Regions from separate parts of the Pseudoalteromonas sp. SR45-1 genome, predicted to be linked through region 2. Evidence: predicted binding sites of a transcription regulator. Region 2 holds the regulator's gene; the other holds the start of a gene.

Region 1 (8,088 bases), on a different contig from region 2:
TGTAGGGGATTTACGAATAAGTTCGATAATTGGGTCAATGTTCGCAAGCGCAATCGCTAAGCCTTCAAGCGTGTGTGCACGGTCACGGGCTTTACGTAAATCAAATACTGTACGACGAGTTACTACTTCACGACGGTGAATAATAAACTCTTCTAACATTTCTTTTAAATTGAAACATTTAGGTTGGTTATTAATTAGCGCAACCATATTCATACCAAACACAGTTTGTAACTGAGTTTGTGAATACAAGTTGTTTAAAATAACTTCGCCTACGTCACCACGTTTAATTTCAATAACGATACGCATACCGTCTTTATCTGATTCATCACGTAGCGCACTAATACCTTCAATTTTCTTATCTTTAACCAGCTCAGCAATTTTTTCAATTAAACGAGCTTTATTAACTTGATAAGGAATTTCGTGAACGATGATTGTTTCACGGCCTGTTTTTTCATCGGTTTCGATGTCGGCGCGTGCACGCATGTACACTTTACCACGGCCAGTTAAGTAGGCTTGTTCAATACCCTTCTTACCGTTGATAATTGCAGCCGTTGGGAAATCAGGACCAGGAATATAATCCATTAACTCTAAAATAGTTAAATCTGGATTTTGAATAAGTGCCAAACAACCATTTACAACTTCAGTTAAGTTATGTGGTGGTATATTTGTAGCCATACCTACTGCAATACCTGACGAACCATTCACTAATAAATTAGGAACTTTCGTTGGTAAAACATCAGGGATGAACTCAGTGCCATCGTAGTTAGGAACGAAATCAACCGTTTCTTTTTCAAGATCGGCTAATAACTCATGCGACATTTTAGCCATACGTACTTCTGTATAACGCATTGCCGCTGCTGAATCACCATCAACCGAACCGAAGTTACCTTGGCCATCTACTAGCATATAACGCAGTGAGAATGGCTGAGCCATACGAACTATCGTGTCATAAACTGCACTGTCGCCGTGTGGGTGGTATTTACCGATTACGTCACCGACCACACGGGCCGATTTTTTGTAAGGCTTGTTCCAGTCATTACTAAGCTCGTTCATTGCAAACAAAACGCGGCGATGAACAGGTTTTAAGCCGTCACGTACGTCTGGTAATGCACGTCCTACAATTACGCTCATTGCGTAATCTAAGTAGGAGTTTTTTAACTCGTCTTCAATATTGACTGGCAGAATTTCATTGGCGAGATCAGTCATTTGATATCACATTCCTTCAGTATCAGCTCTCAACAACCCGGTATTGGGTATTAAGAGTATTGTTATTATTTCTAACAGCCATGCTATCACAATTAATTTTAATTTACAGGCGCAAAACTTTGCGATTTATCAATTTAGCCCTATATAATGGCCTCAGATTGACGAGGAAGTATTTTATGACCGAACATCAAAATGTAGATCACGCAGAAATAGCAAAATTTGAAGCCATCGCCGAGCGTTGGTGGGACCTAGACGGAGAATTCAAACCTCTTCACGAAATTAACCCGTTACGTTTAGATTTTATAGCAAACAAAACGCAAGGCTTATTCGATAAAGAAACACTCGATGTTGGCTGTGGTGGCGGTATTTTAAGCCAAAGCATGGCGCGCATGGGCGCAAAGGTAACTGGTATCGACATGGGGCAAGAGCCTTTAACTGTTGCTAAGTTGCACAGTTTAGAAACTGGCATAAATGTAGATTACATAAAAGTGCCAGCAGAAGAGTTTGCATCGCAACACCCAGAGCGCTTTGATGTAATAACCTGTATGGAAATGCTTGAGCACGTTCCCGACCCAGCATCTATCATTCATGCAGTAGCTGCACTTGCCAAACCAGGCGCAGACGTGTTTTTTTCAACCCTGAACAAAACACCTAAGGCATATTTATACGCCATTGTTGGCGCTGAAAAGCTTTTAAAAATGGTGCCTGAAGGTACACACGACCATAAAAAGTTTATAAAACCTGCGCAGCTCATTGCATGGGCAGAGCAAGCGGGTTTAAAAGTTCGTGCAAGTACAGGCCTTTCTTATAATCCACTATCAAAGCAATATACGCTCAATAGTGACGTTAGCGTAAATTACATACTGTACTTTGAGAAGTTAGCTTAATGGCTAACTCTCAAGCCCCCCTCCCCCTTATTGAGTACGATGCATTTTTATTTGATTTAGACGGCACTCTACTCAACACCGCTGATGATTTAGGTGCGGCTTTAAATGCAGTTCTCATTAATAATAAAATAGAGCCTGTTAGTAGTGATGTATACCGTCCTGCGGCATCTAACGGCGCAGGCGCATTATTAGAGGCTGGTTTTAAAGAGTTATGGGACACACAACCTCAAAGCGAGCTTATTAAGCAATTAGTTGACGAATACGCTGCAAACATAGCAAATCACACACATTGCTTCAGCGGTGTTGAATCGTTGCTTATTGCCCTTGATCAGAAAAAGATCAAATGGGGGATCATGACTAACAAACCAGGGTTTTTAACTGATCCTTTAGTGGCAGCAATTCCCGCATTGAAAAATGCTAGTGTAGTAATAAGTGGCGACACCTTAGCTGAAGCTAAGCCATCCCCTTTACCGCTGCTACACTGTGCAAAGCTTATGGGAGTGCAACCAAAACGCTGTTTGTACATTGGTGATGCACAGCGAGACATACAAGCAGGCAAAGCCGCAGGTATGCGCACAGCAACGGCACTTTGGGGTTACATACCAAGTATTGATGAAGCCAACAGCTGGAATGCTGATTTTAACTGGCAAAGCCCAATTGATGGTTTTAACCATATATAGTGCCATGTTAATTAATAAACACTATATATTGTGATTGTGTTAGTTTTTACGCAAAGCTTGCTGATAAAAAAAGCAGTCAAAATTTATTTTTAAAATGCGTAAATTTAGCAGATCATTAGTTGATTTTTGCATATTTCAACTTAAATGATTGTTCGAAGGTGAGTATCTACTAACAAAAATACGTTATCCCGAAGTTATCCACAAATAGGGGCAATTATGTCCCTTGCAAAACAACTCAGACCACACTATCTTGTGATCTCTAAATTGAACAACACCAGATATTGTGGCCAAATGTTATTCAATTAAATTCGCAAATATGGCGAAACTTATAATAAATGAGTATATACCTTGCCTCGGCGAGGTATAAAGCATTGGTCAAAATACATAATTCCCAAGGAATACAGGCAAATGAACCAACAGTTATCTGTAAGCAAACGTGACGGGCGTAAAGAGCCTCTTGATCTGGATAAGATCCATCGCGTTATTGAGTGGGCCGCCGAAGGTTTAAACAACGTTTCGGTTTCGCAAGTTGAATTAAAGTCGCACATTCAGTTTTACGACGGTATTCGTACTAAAGACATTCACGAAACCATCATTAAAGCAGCAGCGGATCAGATTTCAAAAGAATCGCCTGATTACCAATACTTAGCTGCACGTTTAGCTGTATTCCATTTACGTAAAAAAGCATACGGTCAATTTGAGCCACCACGTTTATTTAACCACGTAACAAAAATGGTTGGCGATAAACGCTACGATGCTCATTTACTAGTAGATTACACAGAGCAAGAGTTAGATGAGCTTGATGCATACCTTGATCATTCTCGCGATCTTAACTTTAGCTACGCTGCTGTAAAGCAACTTGAAGGTAAGTACCTCGTTCAAAACCGTGTATCGGGTGAAATATACGAAAGTGCACAGTTTTTATATATTTTAGTTGCGGCAAGCTTATTTTCAGATTACCCACGTGAAACACGTACTGATTACATCAAACGTTTTTACGACGCGGTATCATTATTTAAAATATCTCTACCAACGCCAATTATGTCGGGTGTACGTACGCCTACTCGCCAGTTTAGCTCGTGTGTATTAATTGAATGTGGCGACAGCCTTGATTCAATCAATGCAACGTCGTCAGCTATTGTTAAATACGTTTCACAACGTGCGGGAATTGGTATTAATGCAGGTAGAATACGTGCGCTAGGTAGCCATATTCGTAACGGCGAAGCGTATCACACAGGTTGTATCCCTTTTTATAAGCACTTTCAAACAGCGGTTAAAAGTTGTTCACAAGGTGGTGTACGTGGCGGCGCAGCAACATTATTCTACCCGCTTTGGCATTTAGAAGTAGAGAACCTACTTGTACTTAAAAATAACCGTGGTGTAGATGACAACCGCGTTCGCCACCTTGATTACGGCGTACAGTTTAATAAATTAATGTACTCTCGTTTAATTAAAGATGATTACATTACATTATTTAGCCCATCAGATGTGCCTGGCCTTTATGATGCATTTTTTGAAGACCAAGCTGAGTTTGACGCACTTTACGTTAAATACGAACAAGACGAGTCTATTCGTAAAAAACGCATTAAAGCCATTGAGCTTTTCTCTATGTTTGCGCAAGAGCGTGCAAGTACTGGTCGTATTTATTTACAAAATGTGGATCACTGTAATACACACAGCCCATTTATTTCTAAAGTTGCGCCAATTCGCCAATCTAACTTATGTTTAGAAATTGCATTGCCAACTAAGCCACTTAATAACGTGAATGACGAAGAAGGCGAAATTGCCCTTTGTACACTTTCTGCGTTTAACCTAGGTGCAATAGAGTCACTTGATGAGCTTGAAGAGCTAGCTGAACTTGCAGTACGCGCACTTGATAACTTACTTGATTTCCAAGACTACCCTGTACCGGCTGCTAAAAATGCAACTATGGGTCGTCGTACACTAGGAATAGGCGTAATTAACTACGCATACTACCTAGCTAAAAACGGTAAACGTTATTCTGATGGCAGCGCTAATGCATTAACACATAAAACCTTTGAAGCTATTCAATATTACTTAATGAAAGCATCAAACGAGCTTGCTAAAGAGCGTGGCGCATGTCCTAAGTTTAACGAAACAACGTATTCACAAGGTATTATGCCAACAGATACTTACAAACGTGATTTAGATAAAATTTGTGATGAGCCACTTCATCTTGATTGGGATACACTACGTGCAAGTATTAAAGAGCACGGTATGCGTAACTCAACACTAAGTGCATTAATGCCATCAGAAACATCGTCGCAAATCTCTAACGCAACTAACGGTATTGAGCCACCACGTGGACATATTAGCGTTAAAGCAAGTAAAGACGGTATTTTAAAACAAGTTGTTCCTGAGTATGAGCGTTTAAAAGATCAGTACGAGCTACTATGGGACATTCCATCAAACGATGGTTATTTACAGCTTGTTGGCATAATGCAAAAATTTGTTGACCAAACAATTTCTGCAAATACAAATTATGATCCAAACAAGTTCGAAGGCGGTAAAGTACCTATGCAAGTCTTATTAAAAGACTTACTAAGCGCGTACAAACTAGGTGTTAAAACCTTGTATTACCACAATACTCGCGACGGCGCCTCAGATTCACAAGAAGATGCTCCAGAAGTGGAAGATGACGATTGTGAAGGCGGCGCGTGTAAAATATAACTGCTGATTTTTATTTTAAGCGGGCATTTAGCCCGCTTTTTCTGATAGTTTTTTGAGTGATAAACATGTCTTATACTACTTTTAGCCGAAACCATAATAACCAAATGCAAGAGCCAATGTTTTTTGGCCAAACTGTAAACGTATCTCGTTACGACCAACAAAAATACCCAATTTTTGAAAAGTTAATTGAAAAGCAACTGTCTTTCTTTTGGCGTCCTGAGGAAGTAGATGTAAGTAAAGACCGTTTAGACTTTCAAGCATTACCAGATCACGAAAAGCATATATTTTTAAGCAACTTAAAATACCAAACACTGCTTGATAGTGTACAAGGTCGTTCGCCAAACGTGGCTCTACTTCCAATTGTATCGCTACCAGAGCTTGAAACATGGATAGAAACGTGGGCGTTCAGTGAAACAATTCACAGCCGCTCATACACGCATATTATCCGTAACGTAACACAAGCACCTGAGCTTATTTTTGATGACATTGTTAGCAACGATAAAATTAGCGAACGTGCTGATGCCGTAACTAAATACTACGATGACTTAATTAACTCTGTATCGCTTTACAACTTATACGGTGAAGGCAAACACGAGATTAACGGTAAAACAGTTATCATTAATTTATTTGAGCTTAAAAAGAAACTTTACCTGGCTATGATGTCAGTAAATATTCTTGAAGCGATTCGCTTTTACGTAAGCTTTGCATGTTCGTTTGCATTTGCTGAGCGCGAGCTAATGGAAGGTAACGCTAAAATCATCAAGCTAATTGCACGCGATGAAGCACTTCACCTTTCTGGTACTCAGCATATTTTAAACATTATGCAAGACGGTAAGGACGATCCAGAAATGGCGATTGTTGCTGCCCAGTGCCGCGACGAAGCAATTAAAATGTTTGTTGATGCTGCAGAGCAAGAAAAAGAGTGGGCCGAATACTTATTTAAAGATGGTTCGATGATTGGCTTAAATAAACATATTTTATGTCAGTACGTTGAATACATTACCAATGCACGTATGACTGCGATTGGTTTGCCAGCACAGTTTGAAAATAACAGTAACCCTATCCCGTGGATAAACTCGTGGTTAGTGTCTGATAACGTGCAAGTAGCACCACAAGAAGCAGAAATAAGCTCATACCTTGTTGGTCAAATAGACTCTCAAGTTGATGCATCAGAATTTGGTGATTTTGATTTATAATGAGTGACAAGTCTACTGCAAGCATAACGCTTGCAGAAAACAGCCAGTGTATAGAATTTACCGCTGGCTGCCCTTCTCTTTTACACTGCTTAGAATCCATGAAAATAGACGTCGCATTCCAATGCCGTGAAGGCTATTGCGGCGCTTGTAGAGCAACTTTAGTATCAGGCAGTGTTGAGTATAACGAAGAGCCACTTGCGTTTGTACGTGAAGGCGAAATACTGTTGTGCTGCTGTAAACCCAATGGCAATGTAAGTATTGCTCTGAAATAAAAATCAATACTTACATCCATCGTTTATTAAACTTATCAATAGTGTGGAACGAACCGGTAATGTCCGGTAATTTTATAATCAAAAAGCATATCGCTTTTTTGCGGACCACGCCCTATATTATGCACAATAAGTGGGTTACCCGTATCTTGAGATAACTCATTAATCACCATACCTATATGAGGTAAATTACCTGGTAACATCCACGTTACTATATCGCCGGTTTTATAATCACTCACTTTGTTGGATTTACTCAATACGTTTGCATGGCGCTCAAAGTAAGCTTGTAAATTTGGAACACGTCGGTGATCTATATTTTTATCAGGCTTAGTTAAGCCCCAAATACGTTTAGATGGATACAGCGCAAAGTTTTTTTGCATGTCTTCATGCACGAGCTTCTGTAAATCAACACCTAACTTTCTGTAACTTCTAATTATTACATCGGTGCACACACCTATATTTTTAGGTACATCCCCACCAGGGTAGTCAATAGAGCGATAAGCGCCGTCGTAAGTCACATCATGAGTTGTACGCTCAAGCAGAGCTGAAACAATATCTTCTTCAAACGATGCTGCATTACTATTTATACACGCTAAAGTAAGTAAACACCCAATAATTCTGTACATATAAACTCCTTTAAATCTAAAATTGAGTTACAGCGTTTGGGCTACGTGCCTAAGCACGTCTATTTTATTGCCTTTACTTGCAAATTGCGTATCCAGCGCATATGCCATTTTTTCAAGCGGAGCGTCGTTATATCCTACATGTTGGATTTCGCTAATGTAACGCATCATAAACGCGTCAGGACCAAGTTTAAGCCACTGCGCTACATGCACAAGCTCATGAAAATGAACCCTCAAATCTTTTGCAACCTCAGGAAGTAGGTAATAGGTATTTTTATACGTTATACCCGCCGCGTCCATATCGACAAAATCACCTAGACCCATTTCTCGCAGACCCGCAAAGTCAGGTTTTGGTATTTTATAAACAACGTAAAAGGCATTTTTTAAAAATTCGACAGGATAAAACCCTGCAAACTCACTAGCAAATTTCTCACAGCTAATTCTTTGGGTTTTATATTTAATATTTGTTGCATCAATCCATTGTTCTATTTGTTCGAGCACGTCCTTTCTCCAAAATACTAGCTTAACGCTGTACA
Region 2 (8,088 bases):
TGATGGCGTATATAGCGCTGATCCTCGCTATATTAAAAAAGCCACTAAAGTAGATTTTTTATCTTATAAAGAGGCGATGGAGCTTTCTTACTTTGGTGCAAAAGTACTTCACCCAAAAACAATTTTACCGTGTGCTAAAGCAGGCGTGCCATGTGAAATTAAAAATACGCATAACCCAGACGCACAAGGCTCATTAATTGGTAACGATTATTCATCTGATGAGCCCGTAAAAGCGCTTTCTAGCTTACAAGACCTTGCAATGTTAACTGTTTCAGGCCCAGGCATGAAAGGTAAAGTAGGCATGGCGTCTAAGGTATTTAACGCGCTTGCTCACGATAACGTATCAATTGTATTGATCACGCAATCATCATGTGAATTTAGTATTAGTTTTTGTGTGCACGAAACAGACCTAGCACTTGCACTCGATGCGCTACAAACTGCATTTGAGCTTGAATTACAAGCAGGGCTTATTGAGCCTGTACAAGTACAACGTAATTTAGCCATTGTTACTTTAGTGGGCGACAACATGCGCGCACACCGAGGCTTAGCGGCTAAGTTTTTTGCATCGCTTGCACAAGCGCAAGTAAATATTGTGGCAATTGCACAGGATTCTACAGAAAGTGCTATTTCTGCGGTAATTGATGGTGAGTTATGTAATGACGCTGTAAAAATATGCCATGAAAACTTTTTCACGCATGTGCCGTCAATTGATGTGTTTTTACTAGGTTGTGGCTTAGTAGGGCAAGAGCTTATTAATCAGCTTGAGCGCCAGCAAGCTTGGCTTGAAAAGCGTAATATTAAACTTAACTTGTATGGTGTTGCTAACTCTCGTCAATTACACCTTGATAACGAAGGCATCGCTTTTAGTGATTGGCAGCAAAAATTGGCCTCATCTGAGCAAGCATTTGATTTAAAATTAGTAGAGCAATTTGTTAAGCAAAACCACTTAGTGAATCCGGTATTAGTAGATTGTACATCTTCAGATGCACTTGCTGCGCAGTACGTAGACTTTTTAAATGCAGGTTTTCATGTGGTTGCAGCTAATAAAAAAGCGACAACAAGCTCATACACGTATTACCAAGATTTAATAGCTGCTACGCAAAAGAATAATCGTAAATTTTTATACGAAACTAACGTTGGTGCAGGTTTACCAGTAATCGATAACTTGCAGTCATTATTTGGTGCCGGTGATGAGTTACTAGAGTTTAGCGGTATTTTATCAGGCTCACTTTCGTATATGTTTGGCGCACTTCAAGATGGTTTATCACTTTCTGAGGCAACTATTAAAGCTAAAGAAAGCGGTTTTACTGAGCCAGATCCTCGTGATGATTTATCGGGTACTGATGTAGCACGTAAGTTACTGATCATTGCTCGCGAAGCCGGTATGAAGTTGGAGCTAAGAGATATTGAAGTTGAGTCAGTATTACCACAAGGTTTTGCACAAGGTGATAGCGTTGATGAGTTTATGGCAAAACTACCAAGCCTAGATGCTGATTTTAATGACCGCATTCAAAGTGCTGCGAGCGAAGGAAAGGTACTTCGTTATGTAGGTACAATTAAAGAAGGTCACTGTAAAGTAGGTATTGAGGCTGTTGATGAAAAACATGCGCTTAATGTAATTCGCGATGGCGAAAACGCGCTTGCTATTTTAAGCCAATACTACCAGCCACGTCCGTTTGTAATTCGTGGTTATGGTGCCGGCTCTGAAGTAACAGCAGCGGGTGTATTTGCTGATATTTTAAAAACACTATCGCGCTAGGAGCTCGTTATGATTGAAGTATATGCTCCGGCGTCTATTGGTAATTTTGCAGTGGGTTTTGATGCACTTGGCGCAGCGCTTGCGCCAATTGATGGTAGTTTATTAGGCGATGTAGCTGTTGTAAGTGCAGCACCAAGTGACGAATTTATTTGTACTGGCGACTACGCTCACAAGTTACCAAGTGATGCGAATGAAAACTTAGCGTACCAGTGTTTAGTACATTTTAGAGCGCATGTCGCGCCTGATATGCCAAGCGTAAAGCTCGAGCTTAAAAAGAATTTACCAATTGGATCTGGACTTGGTTCTAGTGCATGCTCGGTCGTGGCTACCTTTGCTGCCCTTGATAAGTTTGCACAAACTAACTTAAGTCAGGTTGAGCTTATTGAGCTTATGGCTGACTTTGAAGCTGTAGTGAGCGGTGGTCGTCATTACGACAACATCACGCCATGCTATTTAGGTGGTTTGCAATTAACAGGTGATTTAATCCCTGATAAATCGATTGCACTGCCTGTTGATGAAAATTGGTACTACGTTGCTGCGTTCCCTGGTTTTTCACTCAACACTGCAAAAGCGCGCTCGGTTTTACCAAAAGAGTTGAGCATGCATGCAAGTGTTGAGTTTGCACAGCGTTTATCGGCATTTAGTAGCTTACTGTTGACTAATCGTTTTGACGATGCACTGAGCATAATGAAAGATGAAATAGCAGAACCTTACCGCGCACCGCTTATTAAAGGTTTTAGTGAAGCCAAAGCAAGCTTACCAGCGTTGGGCGCTGAAATAGTGAGTATTTCGGGCGCAGGACCTACCTTGTTTAGTGTATGTAAAACACTTGAAGCTGCAAAGCAATGCGCGCAGTGGTTAGAGGCAAATTACATTAACGAGCAAGGCTTTTGCCACATTTGTAAATTAGATAACGACGGCACGCGTCAATTAACAGTTTTATAGGATAGGTAGTCATGCAATTACATAATTTAAAAGATAGCTCACAAAAAGTGTCGTTCGTTGAAGCCGTAAAAACAGGTTTGGGTCGTAATCAAGGTGTGTTTTTCCCTGAATCCCTTGCCCCACTGTCCGATGTTGATGCTTTGCTTGATATGGACTTTGTTACACGCAGTGGCAAAATATTATCTCACCTAATTGGTGATGAGCTGCCTAGCGACACTGTGGCACAAATGGTTAAAAATGCATTTAACTTTCCAGTTAAGCTGGTGGAAGTTGAAGAGAATACTTACTGCTTAGAGTTGTTTCATGGTCCTACGCTTGCGTTTAAAGACTTTGGTGGTCGCTTTATGGCTGAGTGCTTAGCGCAATTTAATAAAGATGAAAAAGTAACTATTTTAACCGCAACATCGGGCGATACTGGTGCAGCCGTTGCACATGCTTTTTATAACAAGCCGAATATCGATGTTGTCATCTTATATCCTAAAGGCAAAATTTCACTTGCTCAGCAAAAGCTATTTACTACGTTAGGTAACAATATTCATTGTTACGCAGTTGATGGCAGTTTTGATGATTGCCAAGAGTTGGTTAAAAATGCCTTTTTAGATGAAGAAGTTAAATCAACACTTGGGCTTAATTCTGCTAATTCAATTAATATTAGCCGTTTAGTTGCTCAGGTTTGTTATTACTTTGAGGCCATTGCACAACTACCAAAAGAAAAACGCGCAACAGCGCATATATCAGTGCCAAGTGGCAACTTTGGTAATGTATGTGCTGCAATGATTGGTGCGGTTATTGGCTTACCTGTAGGTAAATTAAGTGCAACCACCAACCAAAATGATACTGTGCCGCGCTTTATGCTTGATAAAACCTGGACGCCAAACGCAACACTTGAGTCGCTTTCAAATGCAATGGATGTAAGTAAGCCAAACAACTGGCCGCGTGTGCAAACAATGTTAGATAATAACTGGTTTAGCTACGATAATTTTTATTCAACTAGCGTAAACGAGGAAGACACGCAATCGGTGATGAAAAAAATTCAACAAACGGGTTATGTTGCAGAGCCTCACACTGCTATTGCGTACCAAGGTCTTGTTGAAAATCGAGCGCCTGGTGCAGCGGGCATCTTTTTAGCCACAGCTCACCCTGCTAAGTTTAAAGAAAGCGTAGAGGGTATTTTAAATATTGAATTAGGTATGCCAAAACCACTTAGCGACGCACTAGCAAAACCATGCCTAGCAAGCGATATAAAGGCCGATTACGACGCATTACGTACAGAAATACTTGCTAAACTTGGCTAAGTTAATTAATTCAAAAAGGCGGTTAAGCCGCCTTTTTTTATAACTTTAGGCTTTTAAATCTAGTGAGTTGCATTTACTAATTAAATGTAGGAAATAGCATTCATTTAAAATCGTTATGGTTTTATAAGAAAATATCATCTTAAAAAGTCTGTGAAATAGTTTCAATCCCTGTTTAAATATCCTCAACTTAAGAGCGTAGGCAAAGAGTCGTTTAAAGCGTACAATAAAGCCTCTAAAAAACACCATACACGTTGCCCTAGGAGACCCCAATGTTAGAACGTAGCATGAATATTTCGGATTTTGATCCAGAGTTATTTGACGCGATAAACAAAGAAACTGCTCGCCAAGAAGAGCACATTGAACTAATCGCTTCAGAAAACTACTGTAGCCCACGCGTACTAGAAGCGCAGGGTTCACAGCTTACAAATAAATACGCAGAAGGTTACCCTGGCAAACGTTATTATGGCGGTTGTGAGCACGTTGATGTTGTTGAGCAATTAGCAATTGACCGTGCTAACGAGTTATTTGGTTCTGACTACGCAAACGTACAACCACATGCTGGTTCGCAAGCTAATGCTGCTGTTTTTCTAGCGCTATTAGAAGCAGGCGACACTGTACTTGGTATGAGCTTAGCTCATGGTGGTCACTTAACTCACGGATCACACGTAAGCTTCTCTGGTAAGCTTTACAATGCAATTCAATACGGACTAGATGAAACAACGGGCGAAATTGATTACGCACAGGTTGAAGCACTAGCACTTGAGCATAAACCAAAAATGATTATTGGTGGTTTCTCAGCGTACTCAGGTATTGTTGATTGGGCTAAATTCCGTGAAATTGCTGACAAAGTAGGTGCTTACCTGTTTGTTGATATGGCTCACGTTGCAGGTTTAATTGCGGCAGGCGTTTACCCAAGCCCAGTTCCTCATGCACATGTTGTAACTACAACTACGCATAAAACACTTGCTGGTCCTCGTGGTGGTTTAATTATCTCTGCATGTGGCGATGAAGCAATCTATAAAAAGCTTAACAGCGCAGTTTTCCCTGGTGGCCAAGGCGGTCCTTTATGTCATGTTATTGCAGCAAAAGCAGTGGCATTTAAAGAAGCGCTTCAACCAGAATTTAAAGTATACCAAACACAAGTTGTTAAAAACGCAAAAGCAATGGTTGCTGTAATGCAAGAGCGCGGCTACAAAATCGTATCTGACAAAACTGAAAACCACTTATTCCTACTCGATTTAATCGATAAAGATATTACTGGTAAAGATGCAGACGCAGCCCTTGGTAACGCTAACATCACAGTTAATAAAAACTCAGTGCCAAACGATCCACGTTCTCCGTTTGTAACATCTGGTTTGCGTATTGGTTCTCCTGCAATCACTCGTCGTGGTTTTAAAGAAGAAGAATCAAAAGAGCTTGCTGGCTGGATTTGTGACGTACTAGATAACATCACTGATGAATCTGTACAGGCGCAAGTTAAAGAAAAAGTAAAAGCAATTTGTGCAAAATTACCTGTTTACGCTTAATTGCATAAGCAGCAGTAATTTAGATCACATAGGCTAGGGGCCTGTTTATCTTTCGAGGTTTAATTTGCAGTAGTATGTTTGGTTTTTAGGCAAGGCAGAGTCTATGTAGTGTGGTTACTCCACACAAATAGGCGATAACGCAGCATAAATGCCAAACATGCACTGCCCTCGGGTTCGTCCTAGGGGCGATTTACTCTTTGTTGCCTACATGGATGTAGGTAAGGGGCGTGAGCAGGACGCGGAAGCTTTGCTCGGTTTTTACTTAGCCCACTAGGTTACAAACCTCGCGCCGCGATTAAATCACCCATAGATAGAACAAATTTAATCCTGAAAGGTCAACAGGCCCTATTTTTTTGCTAAGATAAAAGACCGCTATTTAGCGGTCTTTTTTGTTTTAAAACGGAAGTACCGAGCTATGCATTGTCCATTTTGTACCGCAAAAGATACTAAAGTTATTGACTCACGCCTTGTTGGTGGAGGCCATCAAGTTCGCAGGCGCCGTGAGTGCAACGACTGCCATGAGCGCTTTACTACATTTGAAGGCGCTGAACTGGTTATGCCTCGTGTTATTAAACAAGACGGCAGCCGCGAACCATTTAACGAAGATAAATTATTAAATGGCTTAAATCGCGCACTCGAAAAACGCCCAGTGAGCACAGAGCAAGTAGACGAAGTAGTGAATATAATAAAATCGCAGTTGCGTGCTACAGGCGAGCGAGAAATTTCAAGCCATTTGGTTGGTGAATGCATTATGGAAGCCCTCAAAAAGCTCGATAAAGTAGCGTATGTAAGATTTGCCTCTGTTTATCGCTCGTTTGAAGATATACGCGAATTTGGCGAAGAAATTGCCCGCTTAGGGGAGTAACAATGCAAAGCCAAGTTCCTTTTACTGAACATGATGAAATGTATATGGCACGCGCCATAGAGCTTGCCAAAAAAGGTCGGTTTACTACCACACCTAACCCTAATGTTGGCTGTGTTTTAGTTAAAAATAATCAAATAATTGGTGAGGGGTTCCATCAATTAGCTGGTCAAGGTCATGCAGAAGTAAATGCACTGGCTGTCGCTGGAAAAAATGCACAAGGTGCAACGGCTTATGTAACGCTTGAACCGTGTAGTCATTATGGCCGTACGCCACCGTGCGCCGAAGGCTTAAAAGCTGCCGGTGTGGTAAAAGTAATTGCTGCTATGGTTGATACAAATCCACAAGTTGCTGGCAAAGGCCTTAAAATACTGAGCGACGCGGGTATTGACGTTGCTTACGGGTTACTCGAATCACAAGCTCGCGCACTTAACGTTGGCTTTTTTAAGCGTATGGAACAAGGCTTACCTTATGTGATTTGCAAAATGGCAGCGAGTATTGATGGTAAAACAGCGCTTAAAAATGGGCAAAGTAAGTGGATCACAAGCCCTGCTGCTCGACAAGACGTACAATTATACCGAGCGAAAAGCTGCGCTATTTTAACCGGTGCCGATACAGTGCTAGTAGACGATGCTAAACTTAATGTGCGACTAAGTGAGCTGCCTTGCACACTGCCTACTGATTTGCCGCTTCGCCAGCCCGTGCGTGTTATAATTGACTCTCAAAACCGTTTAACATCTGACCTTGCTTTATTTGAAATCCAAAGTGATGTAATAATATTTACGACTAAGGTTGATAAATCATTGCAATGGCCGCATTTTGTAAAGCATATTGAAGTCAGTGAAAGTAACGGTAAAGTTGATTTACAAGCCGTTTTAGAAAAACTTGGGCAACTGCAGTTTAATAATGTTTGGCTTGAAGCTGGCGCAACACTTGCTGGTAAAATGACAGAGCTTAATTTAGTTGACGAGTTTGTTTTTTATTTAGCGCCTAAACTAATGGGCCATGATGCAAAAAGTTTAGTTAATTTTCCTGAATTGACGAGTATGCAAAACACCGTTGATTTAACATTTAATGAATGTGCGCGCATTGGTGACGATTTACGTATCACCGCGTCAAAACTCATTAAAATCACTTAATAAAAAGAGTAGTGCTATGTTTACTGGGATAATAGAAGCCACAGGCAAAATTGCTTTATTACAAAAAAAACAAGGCGACTTAGCCATTCGTATCCAAAGTACTGATCTTGATATGACAGACGTAAAGTTAGGTGACAGCATTGCAACTAATGGTGTTTGCTTAACTGTAGTTGATAAACATATTGATGGTTTTAGTGCGGATTTATCTAATGAGACGATTAGTTTGACCGGTTTTGCTCACTATGCTTTAGGACAAACGGTGAATCTTGAAAAAGCCATGCAACCTGTTTCTCGTTTAGGCGGTCATTTAGTGTCTGGCCATGTTGATGGTATCGCAACAATTACAAGTATTACAGCAAACGCCAGAGCAACAGAATATTGGCTTACAACTGACGAAAATTTAATGAAATACATTCCGTACAAAGGTTCGGTATGTATTGATGGTATAAGCCTGACAGTAAACGCTGTAGAGGGCAATAAATTCAAATTAACAATTGTCCCACACACGAGTGAGCAAACCACAATTGCTCATTTTAAAGTAGGTACCCAAGTTAATTTAGAA

What was found. The regulator NrdR, encoded in region 2, represses ribonucleotide reductase genes. The targets are predictions, from matches to a motif close to AAACACNANATNTNGTGTTT.
Region 1: nrdA (class 1a ribonucleoside-diphosphate reductase subunit alpha) is a predicted target of NrdR. The motif match lies at 3,043-3,062, and genes of this name have one in related genera.

Annotation. Positions count from the first base shown of each region.
Region 1 covers NZ_JACJDR010000001.1:300,307-308,394, forward strand. Annotated here, with positions in the region: gene gyrA (DNA topoisomerase (ATP-hydrolyzing) subunit A) at 1-1,206, opposite strand, end outside; gene ubiG (bifunctional 2-polyprenyl-6-hydroxyphenol methylase/3-demethylubiquinol 3-O-methyltransferase UbiG) at 1,383-2,093, shown strand; gene H5089_RS01375 (HAD family hydrolase) at 2,093-2,773, shown strand; gene nrdA (class 1a ribonucleoside-diphosphate reductase subunit alpha) at 3,182-5,464, shown strand; gene nrdB (class Ia ribonucleoside-diphosphate reductase subunit beta) at 5,530-6,660, shown strand; gene yfaE (class I ribonucleotide reductase maintenance protein YfaE) at 6,660-6,932, shown strand; gene H5089_RS01395 (DUF1287 domain-containing protein) at 6,968-7,555, opposite strand; gene H5089_RS20200 (hypothetical protein) at 7,583-8,053, opposite strand.
Region 2 covers NZ_JACJDR010000005.1:203,880-211,967, forward strand. Annotated here, with positions in the region: gene thrA (bifunctional aspartate kinase/homoserine dehydrogenase I) at 1-1,759, shown strand, start outside; gene thrB (homoserine kinase) at 1,769-2,704, shown strand; gene thrC (threonine synthase) at 2,716-3,999, shown strand; gene glyA (serine hydroxymethyltransferase) at 4,269-5,525, shown strand; gene nrdR (transcriptional regulator NrdR) at 5,941-6,390, shown strand; gene ribD (bifunctional diaminohydroxyphosphoribosylaminopyrimidine deaminase/5-amino-6-(5-phosphoribosylamino)uracil reductase RibD) at 6,393-7,526, shown strand; gene H5089_RS07505 (riboflavin synthase) at 7,543-8,088, shown strand, end outside.